One region of the Paenibacillus enshidis genome, then DNA from elsewhere that is predicted to be linked to it. Evidence: a T-box and tRNA genes for the amino acid it is inferred to sense, from the RefSeq annotation. Region 1 holds a T-box; the other holds one or more tRNA genes.
The links. A T-box is a leader RNA that pairs with one kind of tRNA and senses whether it is charged. The one in region 1 lies ahead of leuS (leucine--tRNA ligase), so its partner is inferred to be a tRNA-Leu.

Region 1 (4,214 bases):
GTGACAGCGGAGCTTATGCTCATCGGTGTAACCGATTTGGTGGCACGGGACCTGCAGGTTCCGCTATCTTTTATCGGACACCTGGTTACTGCCTATGCCCTGGCGTTTGCGGTCGGCACCCCTATTGTGATCACTTTGACGGCAAGACTGGAACGGAAAAGGGTGATGCTGGCCGCGCTTTTCTTTTTTGTGCTTGCTAATCTGGTGTCATCATGGAGTCCTAATTTTGCTGTTTTGATGGTTGCACGAGCGCTTCTGGGTTTAAGTGGAGGTGTATTTGTAGTTGTTGCCATGGGGGCCGTTTCCAAGCTGGTTCCGCCTGACAAAGTGGGCGGTGCGATCGGAACGATCATGATGGGACTTAGCGGTTCCCTTGTTTTTGGGGTTCCTTTAGGAATCGTGCTCAGTGGTTGGTTTAGTTGGCAGTTCGCTTTTGGTGTAATAGCGGTGCTTGGCGTATTGATTTGGATTGGCATTTTATTGATGATTCCTGCAGTTTCCGGCGGAGAATCCGTCCCGCTTCGGCGGCAATTCTCTGTTTTTATGAACAAGAAGATGGTCAGCGGTTTCTTGATCACGTTATTCGTGAATGCGGGTTCTCAGACGGTGTATACGTTTCTGACTCCGGTGTTGCAGACAACAACTCAGATGAATACCTGGATGATTAGCCTGACGATGCTGGTCTTAGGTATATTTTCGATGATAGGCTCCCGTTTGGGGGGGTTCGGTGCCGATCGTTTCGGTGTAAAAAAAACTGTTTACCTAAGCCTGATCATACATGCAACGGTGTTACTGCTCCTGCCTGTTTTTATGTTTTCCATTGCAACCTTCGTACTCGCTTTATCTGTTTGGATATGTTTTACCTGGATGGCTTCACCAGCCCTGCAAACTTATTTTGTTCAGCAGTCGCCGCAGAATCCTGATCTGGCGCTTAGTTTGAACACATCCTTCACCCAGTTGGGCATTGCTTTGGGAGCGTCTTTAGGCGGTTGGGTTGTAAATTTAACCGGAGATCTGATGCATACGACATGGGCAGGGGGGCTCATCGTTTTGCTGGCAATAGCGGTGTCGCGGATTTCTTTTGTTACTCCAGATGGACTGGGCAAGGGCAGCATTTGACATATGGAGCTGTTTTTCATATAATGGTGGCAATATTTGCGTTAAAAATCACTGATGAGGAACAGTAATTTTGTCTTGATCATTCAGAGAGCCGGCGGTGGGTGCAAGCCGGTTGATGAGCGGAATGAACTCACCTCGGAGATATGCGGGCAACGCGGGACAGAAGGCGGCAGCCTCTTTGTACATAAGCAAGTAAGCCGCATCGGATCACCCCCGTTACAGGGTGCTTAAGGGAGTAGCGGTGAAGAACGCCGTCTACTAACTAGGGTGGTACCACGGGAAACAACCTCTCGCCCCTAGCGCAGACACGCTATGGGATGCGGAGGTTTTTTTGTTGCAGACCGTATGAGGAGGAAATCAGTATGAGTGAAACGACACAGCCGAAGCATGGCTACCAACCACAAAGCATTGAGCCGAAATGGCAGCAGCATTGGGAAGAGAATAAAACATTCCGCACGGGAGAAGATCCGGCTAAACCGAAATTTTTCGCCATGGATATGTTCCCTTATCCGTCCGGAGCCGGACTGCATGTCGGCCATCCGGAGGGTTATACAGCCACGGACATCGTATCCCGTTATAAAAGAACGAGAGGTTATAACGTGCTGCATCCGATGGGCTGGGACGCCTTTGGCCTGCCAGCCGAGCAGCACGCGCTCGATACAGGCGAGCATCCGCGCGATATTACGTTCAAGAATATCGACAATTTCCGCCGCCAGATCAAATCGCTTGGCTTTTCCTATGACTGGGACCGCGAATTTAGCACAACCGATCCTGATTATTACAAATGGACGCAGTGGATTTTCATTCAGCTCTACAAGCGCGGTCTTGCTTACGTGGCCGAGGTGCCCGTGAACTGGTGTCCGGCTCTGGGCACGGTGCTGGCGAATGAAGAGGTCATTGACGGCAAGAGCGAGCGGGGCGGCCATCCGGTCATCCGCAAGCCCATGCGTCAATGGATGCTGAAAATTACGGAGTATGCCGAGCGTCTGCTGGAGGATCTGGAGGAGCTGGACTGGTCGGAAAGCATTAAGGATATGCAGCGCAACTGGATCGGAAAATCCACGGGTGCCGAAGTGCATTTCGAGATTGAAGGCCATGACCAGAGCTTGACGGTGTTTACGACCCGCCCGGATACGCTTTTTGGCGCAAGCTACTGTGTGCTGGCCCCGGAGCAGGAGCTGGTGGATGTCATTACGACAGCCGAGCAGAAGGAAGCGGTGAAGCAGTATCAGGAGCAGGCGGCACGCAAGAGCGATCTGGAGCGTACGGATCTGGCCAAGGACAAAACAGGCGTATTTACCGGGGCTTATGCCATCAATCCGGTTAACGGAGCCAAGCTGCCGATCTGGATTGCCGATTATGTGCTGGCAGGGTATGGTACAGGCGCTATCATGGCTGTGCCTGGACATGATACCCGTGACTGGGAGTTCGCCAAGCAGTTCGGCCTGGATATTATTGAAGTGGTGGCAGGCGGAGATGTAACTCAAGAAGTCTACACCGAAGACGGACCGCATGTGAACTCCGGCTTCCTCGACGGGCTTCATAACGAAGAAGCGATTGCCAGAATGATCGCCTGGCTGGAAGAGCAGGGCAAAGGACAAGGAAAGGTAACCTACCGTCTGCGTGATTGGCTGTTCAGCCGTCAGCGTTACTGGGGCGAGCCGATTCCGATTCTGCATCTGGAGGACGGGACGATGAAGACCGTTCCGGAGGATCAGCTTCCGCTTGTCCTGCCGGATGTCGATCATATCAAGCCGTCGGGAACGGGAGAATCCCCGCTGGCCAACGTGACGGAATGGGTGGAAACGATTGACCCGGAGACCGGTATGAAAGCCCGCCGCGAAACGAACACAATGCCGCAATGGGCCGGAAGCTGCTGGTACTATCTCCGTTTCATTGATCCGCACAATGATAAGGAACTGGTGTCCAAAGACAAGCAGCGCGAATGGCTGCCTGTCGACCTGTATATTGGCGGCGCCGAGCATGCGGTGCTTCACCTGCTGTATGCCCGTTTCTGGCATAAAGTGCTGTATGATCTGGGCGTGGTGGAGACGAAAGAACCGTTCCAAAGACTGGTCAACCAGGGCATGATTCTCGGCACCAACAATGAAAAAATGAGTAAATCCCGCGGTAATGTCGTTAACCCTGACGATATTGTTAAAGAATACGGTGCAGATACGCTTCGTGTGTATGAGATGTTTATGGGACCGCTGGAAGCCACAAAGCCATGGAATGAAAATGGCGTAGAGGGCACCTATCGCTTCCTGTCCCGCGTATGGAGACTCTTTATCTCGGAAGACGGAAGCCTGAACAGCAAAATCACGCCGGACGGCGGAACGGATGATTTCAAACGCATCTGGCATAAGACTATTAAAAAGGTAACCGAGGATCTGGACAACCTGCGCTTCAATACCGCGATCAGCCAGCTGATGATTTTCATCAATGAAGCTTACAAGGCGGATAGCTTGCCGCGCCAAGGCATGGAGCATTTTGTACAGCTTCTGTCACCGCTGGCGCCGCACCTTGCTGAAGAGCTTTGGGAACGGCTGGGGCATAGCGGCACCATTTCGTATGTTTCGTGGCCTGAATACGACGAGGCGTGGACCGTGGACGCCGAAGTGGAAATCGTTGTGCAAATTAACGGTAAAATCGTGCAGCGTGCGACGGTATCCAAGGATCTGGACGCCAAGGCGCTGGAGGAGCACGCCATTTCACTGGATAATGTGCAGCAGGCGCTTGCAGGCAAGACGGTGCGCAAGGTCATTGCCGTTCCTGGCAAGCTCGTCAATATTGTTGCCGGTTAAGCTGCTCCGAACTGAATAAGGCGTCTGCCCTGCGGACGTCTTCTTCATACTTGTCATGTGTGGTTCTAATCAGCTCATGGAACACATTGTGCAGGCTCATTTCCAGCAGACTGAGCGCTTCGGCCGTGATGCCGCCGGGAACGGCTACCCTGGATTGCAGCTCGGCAGGAGTGAACCCGCCTTCAGTGAGCAGCCTTCCGGTGCCGAGCAGCATTTCGCTGGCGAGTTCGCAGAGCTGCTGGCGGTCCATGCCGGTATGTTCAGCGCCGGCGTTGATCCATTGCTCCAGGA
Region 2 (4,214 bases), on a different contig from region 1:
CGAGCAGGAAAAAGTATTTATACTCGACTATGTTGAATTTGCTGCTTACCGCAAAAAGAAGAAAAAGAAAGAAGACAAAAATAATGGCTCATAAAGGCCTGTGACAGATATCCTGTCAGGCCTTTATGAACGGCTGTTAATTTGCGTGATTCAGACCCAGTTTTGATGAATATTCGGGATACAGCTTGCGAATGCATTCCGGACAGATATCGTGTGTAAACTCGGCATGGGTATGCTTCTTAAGATAGGACTCGACAGGCTGCCATTCATTGTCTTTGTTCTTGATGTCCTTGCATACGGCACAGATCGGCAGCATGCCGTGAATGGTTCTGATCTGAGTTATTGCTTGAACAAGCCGTGTTTCCTGTAGTTTGAGGCGGGTGATGTCTGTGCTGGAAATAACAATCCCCTCAATTTCCTGATTTTCCGGTTGTATAACTGGAGCAGCCTGCAGCAAATACCACTGGTCCTTGGATGAATGCCTGCAATGAAATTCGCAGCTGTATTGCGATGTATCTCCCTGGAGGACACTAAGGAGTCCGTCATGCAGAGTCTGAACGGATTCCAGGCTGTCGTCACTGCAGAACCATGGCAAAATATCGAAATAGGAGGTCCCGGGCCATATATAGCCAGCCGGAGTTCCTTTATCGATGTGAGCCTGCTCCCAGGCTTGATTAACCGCGTGAATGGTGCCGTTGCGGTCGATCACAACGATTTGCACGGGCAGTGAATTAGCTCCTTCGACCAGATGGATGGACATTGTTTTGGACAACGATTTCACTTCCTTGCTGGTGCGTCCTATTGTAGCAGTTCATTGCTGCAAAATTAGTATTTTTCATTCGGATGTATATCAAGAAGTTTGGCAACCAGCTGTCTGTGGCGGGCGGCTTTCCGTGTGCCGTGAATCAGATTAGAAAGTCGTGACGGGGGTATCCCGTGCAGCTCGCAAAAACTTTTCTGATCCATTTGCAGCTCGGTAAGTCTCTGTTTAATTGCCCACCCGAATGGAGTGATCGGCTTTTTTTTGTTCAAGAAGTTTCACCCCTAACCGATTTTCCAACACTAGCTTCCTATGCTGTATTTCATGGTGAAACGTGCTATAATTAACCATCTGAATTTCATTATATACTTATTTACGTCATTTTACAATCTATAATTACTTACGTGCGTCGTCTTGCTTGAAGTTTTTTTAGGAAGGCGGGTGGATATGCAGTCTATTTATGAACGCATTGAGCTGCTGATCCATCGAAGAGGAATGACGAAAAAAGCTTTTTGTGAGCAGCTGGCCATCAGTACGGGAAATCTTGGAGACTGGAAAAGGGGGAAATCCAAACCGGGCACCAGCAAATTGATTGAAATCGCCGCTTTTTTTGATGTCAGTCTTGATTGGCTTGTCTTGGGAAAAGGTACGCCTGGAGATGCTTCGGAATCCTTTCCGGCATATATCTACAACAAAAGCAGGGAATTGTCAAAGGATGAGCAGTGGTTTATAAAGGAGTACATTGAATTCGTGCAATACCGGCACCATAAGGACAATTCCGAATCCTGATTTCGACAACAAAAAACACTCTAATCGCAGGGGAAGAAAGCGATGGGAGTGTTTTTTGTGTTAGGGGTATATATAAAAATTGGGGATCACGGATGTGTAGGCAGCATACGTTTATTATGATGCAATGGGTTAACGGCGTACGCTGCTCCAAGATTCCAGGCGGGAAAGGGCTTGATGGAATGAACGGGCTCCGCGTCCTTGCCATTTTCCCATTCCTGCTCCATATCCTTCATGATTCTTTGGAGCGCCTGTTTTTTGGAAATCTGTGTTTCATTTAGCTGTTTGGTAGCTTCTTCGACACAGGCATTGACGGCTGCATTTAAATAAGTGATGACCGCCTGCTCCATATCTGCGCCTAATTGAAAATTGATCCAGGCATGCACTGTAGGAAGCGTGCCTACGGCTCTGTAGCGCTGCAATATTTTTTGCAGATCCCTAAAGTCAATCCATGGATACAGCGCTTTGCCCAGCTTGAGCAGACGCTGCCCTGATATGCGGGCACTGCTCAACTGATCGCGGGGTGTTCGCTGCGCATGCAGCATTTTATCAATCAGCGCAATCCGCCAGCCATCATATTGCTTGGAGGCGGCATAAATACCCTTTATAGCCATTCCGTCCATGCTGACCATAAGGCTGTGCATGTGACATTTCATATATGCTTCGACATCTTCCAGTGCTGTTATGCTTCCTTCAGTGATGTGCTGTCTCAATTCGGAAACAAAAGGGAAGCTGCCAATGGGCAAACTGGGATCCAATACATACGCATAATGGAGCAATCGGCTGTTCTTGCTCATTATGGTCCGCCTCCTTAAAATATTACTCATGATTCAAATGTTGAATTTAATGACATATGCATACTTATTGATGTTGAATATGTCGCTTATGTAATACAGTTTTACATTCAATGCAGAGAATTGTCAATTGATTTGCCGAAATTTTACTCGATCAAAATTATTTATGTCATATAATATAACTCGGTTATAATATTTATGTATTTTGTTGATTTTAACTTTACAATTGAGATTAAAAGGAGTATAATAAATCTGTTGCTTAATTAAGCGGTCGTGGTGGAATGGCAGACACGCTATCTTGAGGGGGTAGTGGGCGTACGCCCGTGGAGGTTCGAGTCCTCTCGACCGCATCATTTAACGGAGAAGAGTCCTGTATCATTGCAGGGCTCTTTTTTGCGTATTCATTTTAGGTTTCTATTTCAATACATGGATGATTGTCAATTTGACATGATACTAAAAATTCTTTAATATACTTAGGTGATTCAGAACCGAAATTCCGGCTGGATTCGACAAAGGTATGGACCAAATTTGAGAATACAGGTGATGTTATGTCTTCTTACAAACCGAATATTGTGAACTTTAAAAAAGCCAGCAGCAATGAGAAGGACGGATTATACGAATTTACGATGTATTTGGCTGACGGCACGGAGTGCCGTGTATTCTATCAACGGTATCCGGAATGGACAATGACGAACATCAGCCGCCTGCAAAAAACGCCTTGCCCTGTGTGCCGCAAGGATTATATTTGCAAGTGTATAGAACAGTATACAAGTGATCTGGAGCAGCAGCTGCAGGATAATAATTGGCTGGAGAAGGCAGCGGCTGAATAAGCGGGTGTTCTTCTCTTCGATCAGCATAGATAAGCGGCGGATTCTTAAAATTCCGGCGCTTTTTTGTGCATATCGGAACAAAGCAGCCTGAACAAGGGTATCTATGTTAGAGGAGGTGCTTCTGTTGACCGAAAGAGAGGCAGTCGCCGCAGGGCTGCATGATAAGCATAGGGGGCATTCTATTGTCCTGGTGGACGGTGTATGCCACTTTTGTCAGGGAGCCGTCCAATTCATCCTCAAGCGTGACCCGAAGGGCAGGCACCACTTTGGTTCGCTGCAGTCCGAAGAAGGGAAACGGCTGCTGGAGGCGGGAAATCTGCCGCCAGACCGGCTTGATACACTTGTTCTGTTTGAAGATGGTGCATATTTCACCAAGTCTACGGCAGTATTGCGGATTGCCAGGAATTTGCGCTTTCCCTACCCGCTTGCTTATCTGTTTATCCTCATTCCTCGTCCTATAAGGGATGCTCTATATACTTACATCGCCCGCAACCGGTACCGTTGGTTCGGCAAGGATGACGGCGACGGTGCCCAATGCCGGATTCCTTCACCGGAGGTAAGGGAAAGGTTCCTGTAAGCAAAAAAACGCCAGCGGTGAGAGCGTTTTTTGCTTTAAAAATGGAGTTCCTATCTCGGAGCGCGGAAGCCGGCTTTCTCCGCTTCCGCAACGGTACAGAACCACTGCTCCGGTTTGGTACGCTCATAAGAGGGAGACTCCGGAGTGTGGTAAATTTTATCCCCTTTGGAGTTGATATTGCCTTTGATGGCGCACGCTGTAGCGGGAGGAGACGTTTTCGTGTTTGTCTGTTCTGCTGTGTCGGCGTCTTTTTTGCTCCTGTTATCAATTATTGTGCCATTTTCCATTTCATCCGGGTGAAAGCCGTCCTCCTGTGCGTAATTTTCGACACTCCAGATGCCTTTTCCCTGTTTCTTACTGGTTTTCTGAAGCTCTTCAAATGGATCGACATAACGCACATTCGGCGGGTAGATATAGGCGACACGGGCCAGGCCCTCCTTCAACAGCGTCTCCTGCACCATGACACC

Region 2: it encodes a tRNA-Leu, which carries the amino acid that the T-box ahead of leuS (leucine--tRNA ligase) is inferred to sense. The anticodon was not compared.

What each region holds. Positions count from the first base shown of each region.
Region 1 covers NZ_JBHHMI010000003.1:87,315-91,528, forward strand. The annotation lists gene ACE41H_RS04875 (MFS transporter) at 1-1,119, shown strand, start outside; T-box leader at 1,162-1,420, shown strand; gene leuS (leucine--tRNA ligase) at 1,482-3,923, shown strand; gene comER (late competence protein ComER) at 3,904-4,214, opposite strand, start outside.
Region 2 covers NZ_JBHHMI010000006.1:103,162-107,375, reverse strand. The annotation lists gene ACE41H_RS09285 (helix-turn-helix domain-containing protein) at 1-94, shown strand, start outside; gene ACE41H_RS09280 (PAS domain-containing protein) at 137-772, opposite strand; gene ACE41H_RS09275 (XRE family transcriptional regulator) at 826-1,032, opposite strand; gene ACE41H_RS09270 (helix-turn-helix domain-containing protein) at 1,208-1,549, shown strand; gene ACE41H_RS09265 (urease accessory protein UreF) at 1,636-2,343, opposite strand; tRNA gene ACE41H_RS09260 (tRNA-Leu) at 2,608-2,690, shown strand; gene ACE41H_RS09255 (hypothetical protein) at 2,889-3,170, shown strand; gene ACE41H_RS09250 (thiol-disulfide oxidoreductase DCC family protein) at 3,295-3,747, shown strand; gene ACE41H_RS09245 (thermonuclease family protein) at 3,798-4,214, opposite strand, start outside.